3 regions of the Leclercia sp. CFBP8987 genome follow, and region 2 is predicted to be linked to each of the others. Evidence: predicted binding sites of a transcription regulator. Region 2 holds the regulator's gene; each other region holds the start of a gene.

Evidence for each region. The regulator PurR, encoded in region 2, represses purine synthesis genes. The targets are predictions, from matches to a motif close to CANGCAAACGTTTGCNTG.
Region 1: the regulator PurR is predicted to act here: its motif matches at 5,128-5,145, upstream of galS (HTH-type transcriptional regulator GalS).
Region 3: the regulator PurR is predicted to act here: its motif matches at 3,515-3,532, upstream of SOM40_RS04785 (nucleoside-specific channel-forming protein Tsx).

The regions. Positions count from the first base shown of each region.
Region 1 covers NZ_CM188255.1:3,253,795-3,261,726, reverse strand. Annotated here, with positions in the region: gene cirA (catecholate siderophore receptor CirA) at 1-932, shown strand, start outside; gene fghA (S-formylglutathione hydrolase) at 1,026-1,862, opposite strand; gene SOM40_RS15790 (YbfB/YjiJ family MFS transporter) at 2,004-3,137, shown strand; gene folE (GTP cyclohydrolase I FolE) at 3,255-3,923, shown strand; gene yeiB (DUF418 domain-containing protein YeiB) at 3,941-5,098, shown strand; gene galS (HTH-type transcriptional regulator GalS) at 5,254-6,276, shown strand; gene mglB (galactose/glucose ABC transporter substrate-binding protein MglB) at 6,571-7,569, shown strand; gene mglA (galactose/methyl galactoside ABC transporter ATP-binding protein MglA) at 7,641-7,932, shown strand, end outside.
Region 2 covers NZ_CM188255.1:2,020,483-2,028,414, reverse strand. Annotated here, with positions in the region: gene SOM40_RS09730 (C40 family peptidase) at 1-104, shown strand, start outside; gene sodB (superoxide dismutase [Fe]) at 227-808, shown strand; gene SOM40_RS09720 (MFS transporter) at 844-2,010, opposite strand; gene cydH (cytochrome bd-I oxidase subunit CydH) at 2,174-2,263, opposite strand; gene purR (HTH-type transcriptional repressor PurR) at 2,559-3,584, shown strand; gene punR (DNA-binding transcriptional activator PunR) at 3,581-4,513, opposite strand; gene punC (purine nucleoside transporter PunC) at 4,630-5,826, shown strand; gene cfa (cyclopropane fatty acyl phospholipid synthase) at 6,108-7,256, shown strand; gene SOM40_RS09690 (riboflavin synthase subunit alpha) at 7,291-7,932, opposite strand, start outside.
Region 3 covers NZ_CM188255.1:1,018,651-1,026,582, forward strand. Annotated here, with positions in the region: gene secD (protein translocase subunit SecD) at 1-140, shown strand, start outside; gene secF (protein translocase subunit SecF) at 151-1,122, shown strand; gene SOM40_RS04775 (VOC family protein) at 1,264-1,629, shown strand; gene SOM40_RS04780 (helix-turn-helix transcriptional regulator) at 1,655-2,335, shown strand; gene SOM40_RS04785 (nucleoside-specific channel-forming protein Tsx) at 2,493-3,377, opposite strand; gene SOM40_RS04790 (SadB/YajI family lipoprotein) at 3,640-4,179, opposite strand; gene nrdR (transcriptional regulator NrdR) at 4,333-4,782, shown strand; gene ribD (bifunctional diaminohydroxyphosphoribosylaminopyrimidine deaminase/5-amino-6-(5-phosphoribosylamino)uracil reductase RibD) at 4,787-5,890, shown strand; gene ribH (6,7-dimethyl-8-ribityllumazine synthase) at 5,981-6,451, shown strand; gene nusB (transcription antitermination factor NusB) at 6,473-6,892, shown strand; gene thiL (thiamine-phosphate kinase) at 6,971-7,932, shown strand, end outside.

The DNA.
Region 1 (7,932 bases), 1.2 Mb from region 2:
ACATCACCGGCGGTAGCAGCAGTAACACCTCTGCCAGCCAGTATGCGCTGTTCCTGGAAGATGAATGGCGGATCTTCGAGCCGCTGGCGCTGACCACCGGCGTGCGTATGGACGATCACGAAACCTACGGCGACCACTGGAGCCCGCGTGCTTATCTGGTCTACAACGCCACCGACACCCTGACGGTAAAAGGCGGCTGGGCGACGGCATTCAAAGCGCCATCCCTGCTGCAACTGAGCCCGGACTGGACCACCGGCTCCTGCCGCGGTGCCTGTGAAATTGTCGGTAGCCCGGATCTGAAGCCGGAAACCAGCGAAAGCATCGAGTTGGGTCTCTACTATAACGGGGAAGAGGGCTGGTTAGAGGGCGTGCAGGGTAGCATTACCGCTTTCCAGAACGACGTTGATGATCGCATCAGCATTCTGCGTACCGCGAACGTTAATCAGGCGCAGGGCTATCCGAACTACGTCGGCCTGAACGCCGACGGCGAACCGGTGTTCCGTTACTACAACGTCAACAAGGCGCGTATCCGCGGCCTGGAGACGGAGGTGAAATTCCCGATTGCCGAAGACTGGCGCATGACGCTGAATTACACCTACAACGACGGGCGTGATATCAGCAACGGCGACAACAAGCCGCTCTCCGACATGCCTTTCCATACCGCGAACGGCACCCTTGACTGGCAGGCAACGCAGGCGTGGTCCTTCTACGTGCAGGGCAATTACACCGGTGAGAAACGCACCGTTACCGATGGGGATGCAACGCCGGGCGGCTACGTGGTGTGGAATACCGGTGGCGCATTGCAGGCAACCAAAAACGTCAAGCTGCGTGCGGGGGTCATGAACCTGCTGGATAAAGATCTGAGCCGCGACGACTACAGCTACACCGAAGAAGGACGCCGTTACTTTATGGCGGTGGATTACCAGTTCTGATGGTGGGATCGCCGGGCGGCGCTGCGCTTGCCCGGCCTACATAGGGCACTTGTAGGCCCGGTAAGCGAAGCGCCACCGGGCATCAGGCCGCACTTACTTCAACAACTGCTGCGCATGGAAGCGCAGATGATCTTCAATAAACGACGCAATAAAGTAGTAGCTGTGATCATAGCCGGTCTGGATGCGTAACGTCAGCGGCCAGGCCTTCTGGCGCGCGGCTTCCGCCAGTACCGCCGGTTGTAACTGGCTCGCCAGGAACTGATCGGCATCACCCTGATCGATAAGCGTCGGGATCGCCTGTTCCGGCAGGCTGGCCAGCATCAGCGCGCAGCTGTCCCATTCCTGCCAGGTCGCTGCATCCTCACCCAGATAATGGCTGAACGCTTTTTGCCCCCACGGCACCTGAGCCGGATTCACGATCGGTGCAAAGGCCGACACGCTGACATATTTACCCGGGTTTTTCAGCGCCATCACCAGCGCACCGTGGCCGCCCATTGAGTGGCCGCTGATGGCACAGCGATCGGATACCGCAAACTCCGCCTGGATCAGCGCCGGCAGCTCATCGCGCAGGTAATCGTACATCCGGTAATGATTCGCCCAGGGTGCCTGAGTGGCGTTGAGGTAGAACCCGGCACCTTTGCCAAGGTCGTAACCGGCATCGTCTGCCACGTAGTCACCGCGCGGGCTGGTATCCGGCATCACCAGAGCGATCCCCAGTTCCGCTGCCACGCGCTGGGCGCCCGCTTTGGTAGTGAAGTTCTCATCGTTGCAGGTCAGGCCGGAGAGCCAGTACAGCACCGGCGGTTTTGCGGCACCGTTAGTTGGTGGCAGAAAAATGCTGAACGTCATGGCGCAGTTCAGCACTGCCGAGTCATGACGCCAGCGCTGCTGTCGACCTTCAAAACAGTGGTGCTCTTCGAGCAGTTCCATGCAGGGCTCCTTCAGGAAGGTTGTATAAAGAGATGAAGGTCATAATACAGATAATTCAATAACGAGTGAGTAACTTTCACTTCCGCATTAACGACATATCCTGCATCATGAATTTACGAAACTTTAACATCTGGAGTGGTCATGGCGCTGCGTATCGCGCTCAGCGGTTTTGTGGTTCTGGTGGTGGCGATGGGAATAGGGCGTTTCGCCTTTACACCCCAGGTGCCGCTGATGATTGCGGCAGGGCAACTGACCCTGACCAGCGCCGGGCTGGTGGCGGCCATGAACTACCTCGGCTATCTGGTGGGGGCATGGGATGCCATGCGCGCGCACCGGTTTGTCGAAGGCCGTCTGTGGCTGGGGATTGTTGGCGCGGTGGCGCTGACCCTGCTCTCGGCCGTCGCCGATAACGCTGTGGTCCACGGGCTGCTGCGGTTTGTCATTGGCTGCATGAGTGGCTGGTCGATGGTACTGATCGCCGCCTGGACCAACGATCGGCTGGCCCATTTCGGTAAGCCAGGCCTCAGTGCCGCGGTCTTCGCCGGGCCGGGGGCAGGCATCACGATAAGCGGTCTGCTGGCGGTGTGGATCCAGGCCCAGGGGTTGTCGGCCAGCGCGGCATGGCAAATCTACGGCGTGCTGGCACTGGTGCTGATCGCCGTGGTGGCTCGCTATCTGCCGCGTGCCGGACAGCTGCACCGCCCGGGTACCACGCCGGAGCCGCTGGCGCTGACCCGGGATCTGCGTCGTCTGGTCTGGAGCTACAGTCTGGCCGGGTTTGGCTATATTCTCCCGGCGACCTTTCTGTCGCAGATGGCGGCGCTGCGCTTTCCTGGCAGCGCGTTTGCCCAGTTTGTCTGGCCGGTTTTCGGCGTGGCTTCGGTGCTGGGCATTGCCCTGAGTATCGCTCTGCGCCATCTCTCCACCACGAATCGCAGACTGGCGCTGGTGCTCTGGCTGCAGGCGGTGGGGGTGATTGCTGCCTGGCTGTTGCCGGGGATGGCCGGTCTGGTGACCGGTGCATTGCTGGTGGGCGGCGGATTTTTATGTGCGGTACAGCTCTCGCTGCTTTACGGGCGTGAACTGGCACCGAATCATACGCGTTACATGGCCGGATTACTCACCACTGGCTATGCCATCGGGCAGCTGATTGGCCCGATGACCTCGGCGTTGTCGAGCTGGCTCACCCACCAGCTGGAGCCCGCTCTGGGCCTTGCGGGTATCGCCCTTTTCGTGGCGGGCGGGCTGGTCTGGCAGCGTCAGGTTGAAAGGTAACGGCAATTGCAATAATTATCGCGGTGAATACTGGATTATGCTCGCCGCCTCGCGCACAATGACTGCACATTTTGCCCCATGTAGGGCAGAAGCGCGCCACACCTGCAGGAGAAAAGAATGTCATCAATGAGTAAAGAAGCAGCTCTCGTCCACGAAGCACTGGTTGCGCACGGCCTTGAAACCCCGTTGCGTCCACCGGTTCAGGATCTGGACAACGAAACACGTAAACGTCTTATTTCAGGCCATATGACCGAAATCATGCAGCTGCTGAATCTCGATTTGAGCGATGACAGTCTGATGGAGACCCCGCGTCGCATCGCCAAAATGTATGTCGATGAGATTTTCTCCGGCCTGGATTACGCCAATTTCCCAAAAATCACCGTCATTGAAAACAAAATGAAGGTGGATGAGATGGTAACGGTGCGTGATATCACCCTGACCAGCACCTGTGAACACCACTTTGTGACCATCGACGGCAAAGCGACCGTGGCCTATATTCCGAAAGATGCAGTCATTGGTCTGTCGAAAATTAACCGCATCGTGCAGTTCTTTGCCCAGCGTCCGCAGGTGCAGGAGCGTTTAACCCAGCAGATCCTGATCGCGCTGCAGACGCTGCTTGGCACTAACAACGTGGCGGTTTCCATTGACGCGGTGCATTACTGCGTGAAAGCGCGCGGTATTCGCGATGCGACCAGCGCTACCACGACCACCTCGCTGGGCGGCCTGTTTAAATCCAGCCAGAACACCCGTCAGGAGTTCCTGCGCGCCGTGCGTCACCACGACTGATCATCAGGGCAGAATAGATGGAAAGAAATGTCACGCTGGATTTCGTTCGTGGCGTCGCTATTCTGGGTATTCTGCTGCTCAATATCAGCGGCTTCGGTCTGCCGAAAGCCGCTTATCTCAATCCCGCCTGGTATGGCGATATTACCCTCAGCGACGCCTGGACATGGGCAGTGCTGGATCTCTTCGCCCAGGTCAAATTCCTCACTCTGTTTGCCTTGCTGTTCGGGGCCGGCCTTCAGCTGCTGCTGAAGCGCGGTAAACGCTGGATCCAGGCCCGGCTTTCGCTGCTGGTACTGCTCGGATTTATTCATGGCCTGCTGTTCTGGGACGGCGACATTCTGCTGGCCTACGGGCTGGTGGGGCTGATCTGCTGGCGCATCATCCGCGATGCGCACGATATCAAAAATCTCTTCAATACCGGCGTGGTGCTGTTCCTTATCGGCGTGGCTATCCTGCTGCTGCTGGGGGTGATCTCTGGCGGCTCCACCAACCGTTCCTGGGTGCCGGATGCGGCCAACCTGCAGTACGAGCAGTACTGGAAGCTGGGCGGCGGAATGGAGGCCATCAGCAACCGGGCCGATATGATTGGCAACAGCCTGCTGGCGCTCGGGGCGCAGTACGGCTGGCAGCTGGCAGGGATGATGCTGATCGGCGCCGCGCTGATGCGTACCGGCTGGCTGAAAGGCGAGTTTAGCCTGCGTCATTACCGGCGAACCGGGATCTGGCTGGTGCTGGCCGGGCTGGCGATTAATCTTCCGGCGGTGATCGCCCAGTGGTATCTGCACTGGGATTACCGCTGGTGCGCATTTTTATTACAGGCACCGCGTGAACTGAGCGCGCCGTTGCAGACGATAGGCTATGCCGCACTCATCTATGGCTTCTGGCCGCAGCTCTGCCGTTACCGTCTGGTGATCGCGGTGGCCTGCGTCGGACGCATGGCGCTCAGCAACTACCTTTTACAGACGCTGATCTGCACCACCTTGTTCTATCACCTCGGCCTGTTTATGCAGTTTGATCGCCTGCAGCTAATGGGTTTCGTCCTGCCAATATGGCTGGTAAATATCCTTTTCTCTGTTTTCTGGCTGCGTTATTTCCGTCAGGGGCCGCTGGAATGGCTATGGCGGCAATTAACCGCACGTGCTGCAGGTGTTTCATTAAGTAATACATCCGGATAACGATCTGGATCACAATCATTAACAAAACGGATGTAACCGTTTTCATCCTTGTGAGCTTCTTCACGTAGTCCTCCCTTTCTCGCTGCCAGAATAGTCACCTTGCTAAACACAGGGGGTGTCTGTGAGTTGCTGCAATCTAAATAAGGGTGGTGAATATGATCACCATTCGTGACGTCGCGCGTCAGGCGGGCGTTTCTGTCGCCACCGTTTCCCGGGTTCTTAATAACAGCGCGCTGGTCAGTCCGGAGACGCGTGAGTGCGTGATGAAAGCCGTCACGGCGCTGGGCTACCGGCCTAATGCGAATGCTCAGGCACTGGCAACCCAGGTCAGCGATACCATCGGCGTGGTGGTGATGGATGTGTCTGACGCCTTCTTTGGTGCCCTGGTGAAAGCCGTAGACATGGTTGCTCAGGAGCACCAGAAAAATGTGCTGATCGGCAACAGCTACCACGAGGCGGAAAAAGAGCGTAACGCCATTGAGGTGTTGATCCGTCAGCGCTGTAACGCCCTGATCGTTCACTCAAAAGCCTTAAGCGATGAGGAGCTGTCTGCCCTGATGGAGCAGATCCCCGGCATGGTGCTGGTCAACCGCATCGTGCCGGGCTATGCCCACCGCTGCGTCTGCCTTGATAACGTCAGCGGAGCGATGATGGCGACGCGGATGCTGGTGAATAATGGCCATCAGCGCATCGGCTATCTTGCGTCAAACCACCGCATTGAAGATGACGAAATGCGTCGTGAAGGCTGGCAAAAAGCGTTGCTGGAGCAGGGTATTACCGCCCCGGACAGCTGGATCGGCACCGGCTCGCCGGACATGCAGGGCGGGGAGGCAGCCATGGTGGAGCTGCTCGGGCGCAATCTGCAGCTGACCGCGGTCTTTGCCTACAATGACAGCATGGCCGCAGGGGCGCTAACCGCGCTGAAAGATAACGGCATTGCGGTGCCACAGCATTTGTCACTGATTGGTTTCGATGATATTCCCATTGCCCGTTACACGGACCCGCAGTTGACAACGGTGCGCTACCCCATCGCCTCTATGGCGCGGCTGGCCACGGAGCTGGCGTTACAGGGGGCCGCTGGCAAGCTCGATATCAACGCAACCCACTGTTTCATGCCGACTTTAGTGCGTCGCCATTCGGTTGCCATTCGGCAAATTGTGGTGCCGATCACTAACTAATAATTCGTCGTGATGTAACCGTTTTCAATTTGTGAGTAAATTCACAGTAAGTTAACAATGCGCTGTCTATGATGTCAGCGTTTTAGTGACTGAAACGCTATGTAACGGTGAGTAATCGTTTTTACTATAGCCACGGCACGTTAAACATCCAAAAAAACGCATTCTGGAGCGTTACCGACCAAGGAAGATAGAAATTTTATAAGTGGACTTCGGCGGGCAGTAACGTTTCTTTAACATGCCGCCGCCGATCGTTATTCACACGAACTACCCTGCATAAAAAAAACCGGAGATATCATGAATAAGAAGGTGTTGACTCTGTCTGCTGTTATGGCAAGCATGCTTTTTGGTGCGACCGCGCACGCCGCAGATAGCCGTATTGGTGTGACTATCTATAAATACGACGACAACTTTATGTCTGTTGTGCGTAAAGCCATCGAGAAAGAGGGCAAAGGGGCGCCAGACGTTCAGCTGCTGATGAATGACTCTCAGAATGACCAGTCCAAACAGAACGACCAGATTGACGTCCTGCTGGCTAAAGGCGTAAAAGCCCTGGCAATCAACCTGGTTGACCCGGCTGCTGCGGGCACCGTTATTGAGAAAGCACGTGGCCAGAATGTGCCAATCGTGTTCTTCAACAAAGAACCTTCCCGTAAAGCGCTGGATAGCTATGACAAAGCCTTCTACGTGGGCACCGACTCCAAAGAATCCGGCATCATTCAGGGCGACCTGATTGCTAAACACTGGGCTGCTAACCCGAACTGGGATCTGAACAAAGACGGTCAGGTTCAGTTCGTTCTGCTGAAAGGCGAGCCGGGCCACCCGGATGCTGAAGCCCGTACCACTTACGTGATCAAAGAGCTGAACGACAAGGGTCTGAAAACCCAGCAGCTGGCGTTAGATACCGCCATGTGGGATACCGCGATGGCGAAAGACAAGATGGACGCCTGGCTGTCCGGCCCGAACGCTGACAAAATCGAAGTGGTTATCGCCAACAACGATGCGATGGCAATGGGTGCTGTAGAAGCGCTGAAAGCTCACAACAAATCTTCTGTGCCGGTATTTGGCGTGGATGCCCTGCCTGAAGCAATGGCGCTGGTTAAATCTGGCGCAATGGCCGGTACCGTGCTGAACGATGCTAACAACCAGGCGAAAGCTACCTTCGATCTGGCGAAAAACCTGGCAGACGGCAAAGGCGCTGCTGACGGTACCAACTGGAAAATCGAAAACAAAGTTGTTCGCGTACCGTACGTTGGCGTAGATAAAGAAAACCTGGCGCAGTTCACCAGTAAATAAGTTTTAGTATTCCACTGGGCGCAGTTTCTGCGCCCTTTTATCACGCGACGCGAGGCCGAGAAGGTATAATTATGGTCAGCACAACGACTCAGTCGTCCGGTGAATTCTTGTTGGAAATGAGCAATATCAACAAGTCTTTTCCCGGGGTTAAAGCACTGGATAATGTTAATTTAAAAGTACGGCCTCACTCCATTCACGCTTTAATGGGTGAAAACGGTGCGGGTAAATCAACATTATTGAAATGCTTATTTGGGATCTATCAAAAAGATTCTGGCAGCATTGTTTTTCAGGGGAAAGAGATCGATTTCCATTCTGCCAAAGAGGCACTGGAAAACGGTATTTCGATGGTTCACCAGGAACTTA
Region 2 (7,932 bases):
CACGCACCGGCCAGGACATTCAGATCACCTCCCTGAGCGAAGACTACTGGCAACGTCATTACGTCGGCGCACGTCGCGTGATGAAGGCCAACACCCTCCGTTAATCCCCTGCCCCGCTGGCGTCTCAGCGGGGTAAGTTCCTATTTTACATAGGCTTTCAATTTGCTACCCTACCCCTTCATTCAATAGGGTTATTGAATGGATCACTATAATAAGGAGAGAAGCAATGTCGTTTGAATTACCTGCATTACCGTATGCAAAAGACGCCCTGGCCCCGCATATCTCGGCGGAGACCCTGGAATACCACTACGGCAAACACCACCAGACCTACGTCACTAACCTGAACAACCTGATCGGCGGTACCGCCTTCGAAGGGAAAACCCTGGAAGAGATCGTGCGCACGTCCGACGGCGGCGTATTCAACAATGCTGCTCAGGTGTGGAACCACACCTTCTACTGGCACTGCCTGGCACCCAATGCAGGCGGCGAACCGACGGGCGAACTGGCTGCGGCCATCGCTGCTGCATTCGGCAGCTTCGCGGAATTTAAAGCGAAGTTTACCGATGCCGCGGTGAAAAACTTTGGCGCAGGCTGGACCTGGCTGGTTAAAGAGGCCGACGGCAAGCTGGCCATCGTCTCTACGTCTAACGCGGGAACGCCGTTAACCACCAGCGCTACCCCGCTGCTGACCGTCGACGTCTGGGAACATGCGTATTACATCGATTACCGTAATGCGCGCCCGAACTACCTTGAGCACTTCTGGGCGCTGGTAAACTGGGAATTTGTGGCGAAGAACTTCGCGGCATAATGAAAACGCCGAAGGGAACTCCTTCGGCGTTATTTTTATTCGGTGGCGCAAACCGGCTCGGGTTGTTTTCGCCCGGAGGCAAAGACCAGAATAAGTCCCAGGGCTGCAATAATCGCCCCCATCACCGGGACAAAGCTGTAACCCATCCCGCTGGAAATAACTGCCCCACCGGCAGCCGCCCCCAGCGCATTCCCCAGGTTAAAAGCACCGATATTTACCGACGACGATAAGCCTGGCGCATCGCTGGCCACGCGCATAACGCGCATCTGCAGCGGCGGAACCACCGCAAAGGTCGCCATACCCCAGACTACCATCGCCACGGCCGCGCCCACTTCACTACGCGCCAGCCACGGAATAGCCAGCATGATCACGATCAGCAGGAGTAAAAAGCCTTTCAGGGTGCCGCTCACAGACTTGTCCGCCAGTTTGCCGCCAAGATAGTTGCCGATGGAGAAACCAACGCCAATCAGCACCAGCATGGCGGTGATAAAGGCCGGCGTCGCCTGGTTGATATCATGCAGCACCGGGGCAATGTAGGTGTAGAGCGTAAACATCGCGCCAGCCCCGAGCACGGTGGTCAGCAACGCAGATAACACCTGCGGACGCAGCAGGACCGCCAGCTCTTTGCGCACCTCCGGCTTTTCACCCGCCCCGCCCGCTGGCAGGGAGAAGAACAGCGCGATTATTGAGACCACGCCCAGCAGCGCGGTGGCCAGGAAAGACATGCGCCAGCCAATCACTTCACCCATCCAGGTTGCGGCCGGCACGCCGCCGATATTGGCGATGGTCAGGCCCATAAACATGGTGGCGACGGCGCTGGCCTGCTTGTGCTTCGGCACTACGCTGGCAGCGACCACCGACCCGAGGCCAAAGAAGGCGCCGTGGTTCAGGCTGGTCAGAATTCGGGACAGCATCAGGGTGGTGTAATCCGGGGAGAGCGCCGACAGCACGTTACCGACGGTAAAGATCGCCATCAGGAAGATCAGCGCGTTACGGCGACCGCGATGGGACAGCAGCAGGGTCATCAGCGGCGCACCCACCATCACGCCGATGGCGTAGGCGCTGATCAGCATGCCCGCAGCGGGAATTGAGACATCCACGCCCCGGGCGATAACCGGCAGCAGGCCCATCGGGGAAAATTCGGTTGTGCCGATACCAAAGGCGCCAATGGCCAGGGCCAGCAGCGGAAAATTGATTCTCATACTTCAACTCCAGACACCGTGTCGTCAGGCGACACAGAACAATGAAGGCGAAAGCATGACACCAATCACAAAAAATGAGAAGTTAACAATTTGGCAAAAGATTTTTGCCGGGCGCGTAACAATCAGCGCAGGAACGAGGGAGAGCGGAACTCTCCCGCATCAATCAGTGCAGTGCCGCAGTCAGACCGCTGGCAACAATCAGACTCAGAACAATAATGGTGGTAATCAGCGAAAACTTAAGATCGGTACTCATCAATTTTTCTCCTTTTAATCACCCTATGAAGAGTGAGCCTGCTCATTTTTACACAGTTCCGGGTAAAAATCTTGCTGGATTTAGATTGATATCGGTTTTTGCTCTTCCCCTTTTGGCCAAGATAAGACAAAATTCCACGCTAAATTTATTAGCGTACCGGCCATTGACCCCCTCCTGACGTCCTGTGTCGTTTTCCCGGCGTACCGCAATTCAAATTGCGCAATTAGGGCGAGTGAAGGCAAACGTTTACCTATTGGTTTTTCAGGAGCTTAGATATGGTCTGGAGTGACATCTGATGGCAACAATTAAAGACGTGGCGAAACGCGCAAACGTTTCCACTACAACCGTATCACATGTTATTAACAAAACCCGCTTTGTCGCGGAAGAGACCCGTAACAACGTCTGGGCGGCCATTAAAGAGCTGCACTACTCTCCCAGCGCCGTAGCCCGCAGTCTGAAGGTTAATCACACCAAATCGATCGGCCTGCTGGCGACCAGCAGCGAAGCGCCCTATTTTGCGGAAATTATTGAAGCAGTTGAGAAGAACTGCTTCCAGAAGGGCTACACCCTGATCCTCGGCAACGCCTGGAACAGCCAGGAAAAACAGCGCGCCTATCTGTCGATGATGGCGCAGAAGCGCGTCGACGGCCTGATGGTGATGTGTTCCGAATACCCGGAATCCTTGCTGTCGATGCTGGAAGAGTATCGCAATATTCCGATGGTGGTGATGGACTGGGGCGAAGCGAAGGCCGACTTTACCGACTCGGTGATCGATAACGCCTTTGAGGGCGGCTACATGGCCGGACGTTATCTGATTGAACGCGGTCACCGCGAAATCGGCGTGATCCCGGGAGCGCTGGAGCGCAACACCGGTGCCGGACGTCTGGCGGGCTTTATGAAAGCGATGGAAGAGGCCTTAATCACGGTCCCGGAAAACTGGATCGTGCAGGGCGACTTTGAACCGGAGTCTGGCTACCGCGCCATGCAGCAGATCCTCTCCCAGAGTCCGCGCCCGACCGCCATCTTCTGTGGCGGAGACATTATGGCAATGGGTGCGCTCTGTGCTGCCGATGAGATGGGCCTGCGCGTTCCGCAGGACGTTTCGCTGATCGGGTATGATAACGTGCGCAACGCCCGCTTCTTTACCCCGGCGCTGACCACCATCCACCAGCCAAAAGATTCGCTGGGGGAGACCGCCTTCAACATGCTGCTGGACCGTATCGTCAATAAGCGCGAAGAGTCCCAGTCAATTGAGGTGCATCCGCGCCTGATCGAACGCCGTTCCGTGGCGGATGGTCCGTTCCGCGACTACCGCCGTTAATCCTCTCCGGGAGCCAGCACCTCTGGCTCCCGCAGCCACTCCCGGTTCATCGTTTCACTGTCTCCCAGATAATCCAGCAGCCAGGCCAGGGCCGGTGACATATCGTTTTGTTGCCAGGTCAGGCAGCAGGCCGCATCCGGGAAGGGATTTTCCAGCGTCAGCTCGACCCACTTCCCGCTGTCGATCCACGGCCGGGCAAAATGCACCGGCACCATCCCCACGCACAGACCAGCCGAGAGGCAGGTGGCGGACGATTCCCAGTCCGGAGTGACGATCCGCCGCTGGTTATCCAGCAGCCAGGTGATGCGTTTCGGCAGCGAGCGGGAGGTGTCCTCGCGCACCAGCGAGGGCCAGTTGCGCAGGGTATCATCGCTGAGCGGTCCTTCCATGGCGGCCAGCGGATGATGGTTGGCCACCACGCAGATCCAGCTCAGGGTGCCCATATCACGAAACGCATAGCGCCCCCCGACCGGGATCGCCTGGGTGGCGCCGATCGCCATCTCCACCCTGCCGTCCGCCAGCGCATCCCAGACGCCGTTGAAGACCTCCTGCGAGACCCGCAGCTCGACGTCGGAAAAGTGGCGGTAAAAATCGACAATCATCTGCCGGGTGCGCTCGGGGCGCACGATATTATCCACCGCAATGGAGATATGGCTCCGCCAGCCGTTGGCGATCTGCTGGCACTGTTCGCGGGTGATCTGCATTTTTTTGATAACAGACCGCCCCTCTTTGAGAAACCACGTCCCGGCAGGCGTGAGTTCCACATCCCGGTGACGCCGCTCAAACAGCGGTACCGCCAGCCACTCCTCCAGCTGACGCACGGTGTAGCTGATGGCGGACGGGACGCGATGCAGCTCCTGCGCTGCTCCGCTGAAGCTGCCGTTACGCGCTACAGCATCCACCACTTCAAGAGAATATTCTGACCACATTTTCTGCCTGCAAAATTTTTGAATGCAACCGCCAAATATTAGCGTTTCACAAGCGGGTTTGCACTCCCTACACTCAGCGGCTACCCAAACCTGCGCCCAAACGGAGTAATAAAATAATGACACCCGGGAAAGGATTTTTAGTCTGGCTCGGCGGCTTAAGCGTGCTGGGCTTTCTCGCCACCGATATGTACCTGCCTGCCTTCGCCATCATGCAGGAAGATCTGCAGACCCCAGCGGCGGCCATCAGCGCCAGCCTGAGCCTGTTCCTGGCGGGCTTTGCCTTTGCTCAGCTGCTGTGGGGACCGATGTCCGACCGCTTCGGCCGTAAGCCGGTTTTACTGGCGGGCTTAGCCATTTTCGCTCTCGGCTGCCTCGGTATGCTGTGGGTTCGCGATGCCACCTGGCTGCTGGTGCTGCGCTTCATCCAGGCGGTGGGGGTTTGTGCCGCAGCGGTCACATGGCAGGCGCTGGTGACCGACTACTACCCGGCCTCGCGCACTAACCGTATTTTTGCCACCATCATGCCGCTGGTCGGACTCTCTCCGGCGCTGGCCCCGCTGCTCGGCAGTTGGATCCTCGCCCATTTCAGCTGGCAGGCGATTTTTGCGGTGCTGTTTGTTATCACCCTGGTGCTGATGATCCCGGCCTTTAGCCTGAAGCCAGCGGCAGTGAAAAATGAACAACCTAAACAACGCGTCACCTTTTTATCGCTGTTGCGCTCGCGTACCTATCGCGGCAACGTCCTGATTTATGCCGCCTGCTCTGCGAGCTTCTTCGCCTGGCTGACCGGCTCGCCGTTTATCCTCAGCGACATGGGCTACAGCCCGGCAGCGATCGGCCTGAGCTACGTGCCGCAGACCATCGCCTTCCTGATTGGTGGCTATGGCTGCCGTGCCGCGCTACAGAAATGGCAGGGTCACCAGATGCTGCCGTGGCTGCTGGGCCTGTTTGCCGTCAGCGTGATCGGCACCTGGGCGGTCGGGTTTATCCCGGGCGTGGGCCTGACTGAGCTGCTGATCCCCTTCTGCCTGATGGCGGTGGCGAACGGCGCGATCTACCCAATTGTGGTGGCCCAGGCCCTGCGTCCTTTCCCACAGGCGACCGGCAGCGCCGCCGCGCTGCAGAACACCCTGCAGTTGGGTCTCTGCTTCCTGGCGAGCCTGCTGGTGTCGTGGCTGATTGCCACCCCGCTGCTGACCACTACCAGCGTGATGGTGGCGACTGTGGTGCTGGCGGCGCTGGGCTATCGGATGCAGTACATCCCCGCCAGCCAGCGGGATGACAGCCTGCAGGCCGAATCGTCACGCGCCTGACAGAATATGTAGTTAGCTTGCTAACGATATCCTGTTGAATCACTGCGATATCAGTCCTATACTCACTGAAGCGTTCTGATAAATACTACAAATATTAAGTGTTAACGGGAGCCGGAGCGCTCCCGTTTTACCATGGATGGCCTTTCGGCAAGGGTCCTCTCCCTTCCTCTGTTCTACGTCGGATATTAGCCTCACGGGTCACTCCCGTGAAATTTCTCACTGTCCATAAAGAGCGTCTACGCTGTTTATGGGTTCTGATCACATCAGGTGATGGAGAAGCTATGAGTTCATCGTGTATAGAAGAAGTCAGCATCCGGAATGATGACTGGTTCCGGATCGTCAACGAATTGCTGAGCCGCGCGGGTATCACCATCAACGGCCCGGCATCCTCCGATCTACAAATTAAACACCCCGATTTTTTTAAACGCGTCCTGCAGCAGGGCTCGCTGGGTCTTGGCGAGAGCTATATGGACGGCTGGTGGGAGTGCGAGCGACTGGATATCTTTTTCAACAACGTCCTGCGGGCGGGCCTGGAAACACAGCTTCCCAGCCACCTGAAGGATACGCTACGGATCGCCACTGCCCGCCTGTTCAACCTGCAGAGTAAAAAACGTGCCTGGATCGTTGGCAAAGAGCATTACGATCTCGGGAACGACCTGTTCAGCCGCATGCTCGACCCCACCATGCAGTACTCCTGCGGTTACTGGAAAGAGGCAACCACCCTCGAACAGGCCCAGCAGGATAAATTACGTCTGATTTGTGAAAAACTGCAGCTGAAACCCGGCATGCGGGTGCTCGATATCGGCTGTGGCTGGGGTGGGCTGGCGCATTTTATGGCGCATCACTATGGTGTCAGCGTGGTGGGCGTGACCATCTCCGCTGAACAGCAAAAAATGGCTCAGGCGCGCTGTGAGGGGCTTGATGTCACCATCCTGTTGCAGGATTACCGCGACCTGCGCGACCAGTTCGATCGTATTGTCTCTGTGGGGATGTTTGAACATGTCGGGCCGAAGAACTACCGCACCTATTTTGAGGTGGTGGATCGCAACCTCAAGCCGGATGGTCTGTTTCTGCTGCACACCATCGGTTCACAAAAAACCGATCATCACGTCGACCCGTGGATCGATAAATACATCTTTCCGAATGGCTGTTTACCCTCAGTTCGCCAGATTGCCAATGCCAGCGAAGCCCATTTTGTGATGGAAGACTGGCATAATTTTGGCGCTGATTACGATACGACCCTGATGGCATGGCATGAACGTTTCCTCGCCGCCTGGCCGGAGATCGCAGACAACTATTCCGAACGATTTAAACGGATGTTCAGTTATTACCTGAATGCCTGCGCCGGGGCGTTTCGCGCCCGCGATATTCATCTGTGGCAGGTGGTGTTCAGCCGCGGCGTGGAGAACGGTTTGCGGGTGGCACGCTAAATAAAACACCCCGGCTTGCCGGGGTGTTTTATTATCACGCGTCGTTGAGCGTCTGTTGGATGGCGGCTGCCTCTTTGGCCGCCAGTACGCGCTCCACGGTATCGACCACCGCCTGGGTTTGCGGATCGATTTCAATATTGACCCGATGGCCCAGCTTTTTATTGCCGAGGGTGGTGCGCTGCAGGGTCTCCGGGATCAGGTGCACGCAGAAACGGGTTGGGGTTACTTCCCCCACCGTCAGGCTGATGCCGTCCACGCCAATAAATCCTTTATAAAGGATGTATTTCATTAATGACGGATCCTGAACTTTAAACCAGATCTGGCGGTTATTTTCTGAGGTCAGGATTTTAGAAATTTCAGCCGTGGTCATAATATGGCCCGACATTAAATGACCGCCGATTTCATCGCTGAATTTTGCCGCGCGCTCAACGTTAACGATATCGCCTTCAGCCAGTTCACCCAGGTTGGTGATGCGCAGCGTTTCCTTCATTAAATCGAAACTGATCAGGTTACCGTTGATCACGGTGACCGTCAGACAACAACCGTTGTGCGCAACCGATGCCCCGGTCTCCAGGCCATCGAGCATCTCATCCGGCAGGGCCACAACATGGGTTCTGAAGTTGGGTTTTTCATCAATGGACACCAGTTTCGCGGTGCCCTGCACAATACCAGTAAA
Region 3 (7,932 bases), 1.0 Mb from region 2:
TCGGTACTGGTGCCATTAAAGGTTTTGCTATCACTACCGGTATCGGTGTGGCGACCTCAATGTTTACCGCTATCGTCGGCACCCGTGCCATCGTGAACCTGCTGTACGGCGGCAAGCGCGTTAAAAAGCTGTCTATCTGAGGAGTGCGTTGTGGCACAGGAATATACTGTTGAACAATTGAACTACGGCCGTAAAGTCTGGGACTTTATGCGCTGGGACTACTGGGCCTTCGGCATTTCAGGTTTTCTGCTGATTCTGTCCATCGCCATTATGGGCGTGAAGGGCTTTAACTGGGGGCTCGATTTCACCGGCGGTACGGTAATTGAGATTAGCCTGGAAAAACCGGTCGATATGGACCAGATGCGTGAGTCGCTGCAGAAGGCGGGCTTTGAAGAGCCGCTGCTGCAGAACTTCGGCAGCAGCCGCGACATCATGGTGCGTATGCCGCCGGTTCATGATGCCAACGGCAGCCAGGAGCTGGGCAGCAAGGTTGTTAACGTGATTAACGAAACAACCAGCCAGACCGCAACCGTTAAGCGTATTGAATTCGTCGGCCCGAGCGTGGGTGCGGATCTGGCCCAGACCGGTGCGATGGCACTGCTGGTGGCGCTGATCTCCATCCTGGTGTATGTCGGTTTCCGCTTCGAGTGGCGTCTGGCGGCCGGGGTGGTTATCGCCCTGGCGCACGACGTGGTGATCACCATGGGCGTTCTGTCGCTGTTCCATATCGAGATCGACCTGACCATTGTGGCCTCGTTGATGTCGGTTATCGGTTACTCGCTGAACGACAGTATCGTGGTATCGGACCGTATCCGTGAAAACTTCCGTAAGATCCGTCGCGGTACGCCGTACGAGATCTTTAACGTGTCGTTGACCCAGACGCTGCACCGTACCTTGATCACCTCCGGGACCACCCTGATGGTGATCCTGATGCTGTATCTCTTCGGCGGCCCGATTCTGGAAGGCTTCTCGCTGACCATGCTGATCGGTGTTTCCATCGGTACGGCTTCATCCATCTACGTCGCGTCCGCGCTGGCACTGAAACTTGGCATGAAGCGCGAACACCTGCTTCAGCAGAAAGTAGAAAAAGAAGGGGCGGATCAGCCGTCCATTCTGCCGTAAGGCATTGTCTGATGCGTGACGAAATCCCGGTCTTATGGCCGGGATTTTTTTTGCCTGCTCCTGACAAACACTCCTGACAGTATGCTGTCAGGAGGCCTGGCGTAGACTCCTTCTGAACCTAAACAACAGGCAGGAGGATGTATGAAAAGTGTGATTAACTGGTTTGAAATTCCGGTCGCTGATATGGATCGTGCCATCAAATTTTACGAGCCGGTGCTGCAGGTGACGCTGAAGCGCGAGCAAATGGACGTTGCCGAGCTGGCCATTTTCCCCCATGAGGATCCGGCCACCGGCGGCGCGCTGGCAAAATTTGACGGCATTACACCCTCGTCGCAGGGCGCTATTATTTACCTGCATACTGACAACCTTGCGGCCACGCTGGATCGCGTTTCGTCTGCTGGCGGCGCATGCGTGTTTGGCCCACTTGAGCTGCCGCGCGGTATTGGCACCATCGCGCTGTTTACCGACAGCGAAGGCAACCGGGTTGGACTTCATCAACCCGCCTGATATTCACCTGTAAAGCGAAGAACCGATGACCCGACGCGCCGACCGTTTGTTCCAGATTGTGCAGATCCTGCGTGGCAGGCGGCTGACGACCGCAGCGCATCTGGCGGACAGGCTCGGCGTGTCGGAACGCACGGTCTATCGCGATATCCGGGATCTGTCGCTCTCTGGCGTGCCGGTGGAAGGGGAGGCGGGAAGCGGGTATCGCCTGATGTCGGGCTTCGACCTGCCGCCGCTGATGCTGACCAACAAGGAGTCCGAGGCGCTGATGGTGGCGATCCGCCTGCTGAAAACCTGGGGCGGGGAGTCGCTGTCGCGTGAGCTGGAATCGGCCCAGGAAAAGGTGCTGGCGATCCTGCCGGAGGAGAGCCGTCGCAAGGCCGAGCAGACCCGGATCTACGCCCCGGACATTGCCCTTCAGCCGCACTCCCGCAGCGGCTTCGATGTGATCCATCAGGCGATCTCCGCTCAGCGGGTGCTGGGGTTGCACTATCGGGATGAGAGCGGGCAGTTATCCTCCCGGGACGTTCAGCCGCTGGGGTTGTTCTTCTGGGGCGAGCACTGGCTGCTGGCGGCCTGGTGCGAACGGCGTGATGACTACCGCTGTTTCCGGCTCGACAGGTGTCTGAATATCACGATGGCGGACAGACGCTTTAGCGAAAGCGCGGAGCGTTCGCTGGCGGATTTTTTGAGGAAGGTGAAGCAATAAGATGCCGGCTAGCGGCTACGCCTTACCCGGCCTACGGTAAGTGCGGCCTGATGCCCTCACCCCGACCCTCTCCCACGGGAGAGGGCGCAAACATAAAAAACGGCAACCCGAAGGTTGCCGTTTTGCTTTTATTTCGCCACCCGGCACAACTACAGGATTAGAAGTTATAACCCACAACCAGGTAACCACCCCAGCCGGTAGAACGGACGCTGAAGTCACCGTCGCCGAAGTTCAGGCTGGCGTCGTCGTTCCACTGGCCACCGTTGTGCCAGTAACGCGCCACAACAGAGTAGTGCCAGTGATCGTAGTTCAGCGCCAGGATGTGGCTGGAGGCGATGGAGTCATTGGTGCGCGCTTTCTTACCGTTCAGGTCACGGAAGTCGTCGTTGCCCAGGTCTGAACCCCAGTCAAAGTTGGTGAAGCCGATGTAGCTCAGGTTGCCGCCCCACAGCTGGGTGATTGGCACAAAGTATTTCACTTTGAAACGGTAGCCATCCCACTCGTTTTCGTTCGCTGCACCGTAGTTCTGCCACTGGTATTTGGCATACACGTTCATGGACAGGCTCATCGGCAGACCGGTGTCGATATCAGTCCCCAGACCCATGTACCAGGTGCTCTGACGACCAGACTTGTTTCGGCCCATGTCGTAGATGTAGTTGTTTGCGACGTACCACTCTTTGAACGGACCAAACGCCAGGCTGGTGCCGGTCAGTTTATCGATGGAGAAGCGCGGTTCGATCTCCATGAACAGTGGGGAACCGTGGTTCCAGATACCTTTCGCATCAGTGTTACCACCGAAGAAGACCGGTGCATCCATGTAACCATAGAAATCAAACCAGTCTTTCTTGGCGAACGCTTCGTATTCCAGGTAGGTATCGTTGCGGATCTGCGGTCCAAAACGGGTGTGGTAGCTGCCCACAACGTTAACGCTCTGGTGCCACCAGTCGGAAACGTATTCTGGTTTATCGTTTTCTGCTGCCTGCACAGAGAAAGTTGAAGAAAGTGCCAGCGCTGCACCGGCTGCCAGTAATGTTTTTTTCATAATGATGCCACTGATTTGAAATCCCTTACGGGAGTGAAAAAGGCGCGAATTGCGTTTCTAAATATTTCGTATTTCTGGGAGCCTATTATAGGAATCCTTGCTCACAAAAATATGTGTTGTTTCACAGTTCTCTCACATACGTAATCGATTGCGTTCACGTTTGCGTATTTTTAACGGAGCGGATTGTAATAGCAAACATTTCTGTTGCCAATGTTTGTAAATAAAGAGGGGAGCGGAACGTGTAACACGTTCCGCAGGGGGATTATTGCGCGACGGGCTGAATATCGTGGATACGGATGAAACCGAGCTGATCGGGGGTCAGGCCATTTAGCTGAAGCGGAATGTCGACATCGCTCGGTGCCAGCACGCTGGCCGGAGCATTAATTAGCTGGGTCTGGACGTTCACTTCCTGGAAGCTGTCGGTCGTGCCCTGGATCTGGCCCCACTCCACGGTGGCGCTGAATGCCGGCAGCGGATCGTTTGATTCCCCCTGGATACGCAGCGTGGCGCGGGTACCGTCGGCGTTCGGCGCCGCGTTCACCAGTGACATCTTCAGCGTACCAATCTGGCTGTTCAGCCGGGCAGGGGTATTTGACCCTGGCAGCAGATAGACGCCGCTGGTCGATTTGGCGTTCAGCGCATTCTGCTGAGTGATCTTGACGGTTTCCTGGTTGAGCTTGTTCATAGTGGTATTCAGTGAACTGATGCTCTGATTCATCTGGCGCACTTCGCTTTGCTGGGCGCAGGCGCTGAGGCTAAAAAGGCTTCCCAGCAGCAAAACATGTAGGTAACGTCTTGTCATGGCAATTATTTCCCTGAAATAACGGATTCTGCTAAGGGTAGTCAACGACGCTGCCCCGCGTATAGATCCTTTATCTCAAAAACGCTCCTTCTTTGTTGTCAGCCCAGTTCAGGGTAAAATGGAGCTCAGTCAACCCGATAGCCAGGACACCGTATGCATTGCCCATTCTGTCTCGCCGTGGATACCAAAGTAATCGACTCCCGCCTCGTGGGAGAGGGCTCATCCGTACGCCGCCGTCGTCAGTGCCTGGTGTGTAACGAACGTTTCACCACCTTTGAAGTGGCAGAACTGGTGATGCCCCGCGTCGTAAAAAGTAATGACGTCCGCGAACCCTTCAACGAAGAAAAGCTGCGCAGCGGGATGCTAAAAGCACTGGAAAAACGGCCAGTCAGCGCAGATGACGTCGAAATGGCGCTTAATCACATCAAAACTCAGCTGCGTGCCACCGGCGAGCGTGAGGTGCCGAGCAAAATGATCGGCAACCTGGTGATGGAACAGCTTAAAAAGCTCGATAAAGTCGCCTATATCCGCTTTGCCTCTGTTTACCGCAGTTTCGAAGACATTAAAGAGTTCGGGGAAGAGATCGCCCGCCTACAGGATTAAGCATATGCAGGATGAGATTTACATGGCGCGAGCGCTGAAGCTGGCGCAGCGCGGTCGTTTTACGACCCATCCCAACCCCAATGTCGGCTGCGTTATCGTTAAAGATGGCGAGATCGTCGGGGAAGGTTTTCACTATCGTGCCGGTGAGCCGCATGCTGAAGTGCATGCCCTGCGTATGGCCGGCGAGAAGGCGCGCGGCGCCACCGCCTACGTCACGCTGGAACCCTGCAGCCATCATGGGCGTACGCCGCCGTGCTGCGATGCGCTGATAGCGGCCGGTGTCTCCCGGGTTGTCGCGGCCATGCAGGATCCTAACCCACAGGTCGCCGGTCGCGGCCTGTATCGCCTGCAGCAGGCGGGGATTGAGGTCAGCCACGGCCTGATGATGAGTGAAGCCGAGCGCCTGAATAAAGGCTTCCTCAAGCGGATGCGTACCGGTTTTCCCTATATTCAATTGAAGCTGGGCGCCTCGCTGGATGGCCGCACGGCGATGGCCAGCGGCGAAAGCCAGTGGATCACCTCCCCGCAGGCAAGGCGCGATGTGCAACGTCTGCGCGCGCAAAGCCATGCTATTCTCACCAGCCATGCCACCGTTTTGGCCGACGATCCGGCATTGACCGTGCGCTGGGATGAGCTGAATGCCGACACCCAGAAATTGTACCCGCAAGAGAATTTGCGCCAGCCGCTGCGCATTGTGGTCGACCGGCAGAACCAGGTTACCCCTGAGCACCGCATTGTGCAGCAGCCCGGGGAAACCTGGTTTGCCCGCACTCAGGAAGATGAGCGCAGCTGGCCCGAAGGCGTACGCAGCATTCTGGTGCCGGAGCACAATGGGCACGTGGATTTAGTGGTGCTGATGATGTTGCTGGGCAAACAGCAGATCAACAGTATCTGGGTAGAAGCGGGCCCGACGCTGGCCGGCGCGCTGTTGCAGGCCGGGCTGGTGGATGAGCTGATTGTCTATCTGGCGCCTAAACTGTTAGGCAGCGACGCCCGCGGCTTGTGCGTGTTACCAGGGCTGGAAACGCTGGCGGATGCGCCAGCATTTAACTTTAGCGAGATACGCCCGGTTGGACCGGATCTCTGTCTCCACCTGACCACCGCGTAAGGCTTGCCTAAATAGGGAAGCAGTGCGCAAAATATTATGATAAAATCCGCCCCCCTGCGGGGCCACCAAATGAACCCGTTAAGGAAGAGTATGAACATTATTGAAGCAGCCGTTGCTACCCCGGACGCTCGCGTCGCCATCACCATTGCGCGTTTCAACAACTTCATCAACGACAGCCTGCTGGATGGTGCGATTGACGCCCTGAAACGTATCGGCCAGGTGAAAGACGAAAACATTACCGTTGTCTGGGTTCCGGGTGCTTACGAACTGCCACTGGCAGCGGGCGCACTGGCGAAAACCGGCAAATACGATGCGGTAATTGCGCTGGGTACAGTGATTCGTGGCGGTACCGCGCACTTTGAATATGTGGCCGGTGGCGCAAGCAACGGTCTGGCGCACGTGGCACAGGAAGCAGAAATTCCTGTCGCGTTCGGCGTACTCACCACTGAAAGTATTGAACAAGCCATCGAACGTGCTGGCACCAAAGCCGGTAACAAAGGTGCAGAAGCTGCACTGACCGCGCTTGAAATGATCAATGTATTGAAAGCCATCAAGGCCTGATTTTTTTGTAAGGGGAATTCCGTGAAACCTGCTGCTCGTCGCCGCGCCCGTGAATGTGCCGTTCAGGCACTTTACTCCTGGCAGTTGTCCCAGAACGACATCGCTGATGTTGAATACCAGTTCCTGGCGGAACAAGACGTCAAAGACGTTGACGTCGTGTACTTCCGTGAACTGCTGTCGGGAGTGGCGACTAATAGCGCGTATCTCGACGGTCTGATGAAGCCGTACCTGTCCCGTCTGCTCGAAGAGCTGGGTCAGGTTGAAAAAGCGGTGCTGCGTATCGCCCTGTTTGAACTGGCTAAACGTGATGATGTGCCTTACAAAGTGGCCATCAACGAAGCGATCGAGCTGGCGAAAACCTTCGGTGCTGAAGACAGTCACAAATTTGTGAATGGCGTGCTGGATAAAGCTGCACCTGCGATCCGTCCCCGTAAAAAGTGATCCGCAAGCCGGAGTTTCGTATCGCCTTTGGGCGGTGCGGGCTCCGGTTTTTTTATTTTCTTTGCTGAGGCATAACGCATGGCATGTGGCGAGTTTTCCCTGATTGCCCGTTATTTTGACCGAGTCAGAAGCTCGCGTCGTGATGTGGAAACCGGCATCGGCGACGACTGTGCACTTCTCAATATCCCCGAAAAACAGACGCTGGCAATCAGCACCGACACCTTAGTGTCTGGTCACCATTTTCTGCCGGATATCGATCCTGCCGATCTGGCCTATAAAGCGCTGGCGGTGAACGTGAGCGATCTGGCGGCGATGGGGGCCGATCCGGCGTGGTTAACGCTGGCTCTGACCCTGCCAAAAGTCGATGAAAGCTGGCTTGAGGCCTTTAGCGACGCGCTGTTTGAACAGCTTAACTATTACGATATGCAGCTGATCGGTGGCGATACTACCGCCGGTCCGCTGTCGATGACCCTGGCGATCCACGGCTATGTGCCTAATGGACGCGCACTCAAACGGTCTGGCGCGAAACCGGGCGACTGGATTTACGTCACCGGTACACCAGGAGATAGCGCCGCGGGCCTGGCAATCTTGCAGAATCGCTTAACCGTAGAGCGTGCAGATGACGCGGCCTATTTTGTGCAACGCCATCTGCGCCCGACGCCGCGCATTCTGCACGGCCAGGCACTGCGCGACCGCGCCAGTTCAGCTATCGATCTCTCGGATGGCCTGATCTCCGATCTGGGCCATATCCTGAAAGCCAGCGGCGTGGGGGCGCGGATCGATCTCGATCTGTTCCCGCTATCTGAGGCGATGCGCAGGCATGTTGAGCCTGAGCAGGCGCTGCGCTGGGCGCTCTCCGGCGGCGAAGATTATGAGCTGTGCTTTACCGTGCCTGAGCTGAATCGCGGGACGCTGGATGTGGCGTTAGCCAATCTGGGCGCCGGGTTTACCTGCATCGGCCAGATCATGCCGGAAAGCGAAGGGATGCAGTTCGTGCAGAACGGCTCGCCGGTGACGCTCGACTGGAAAGGGTACGATCA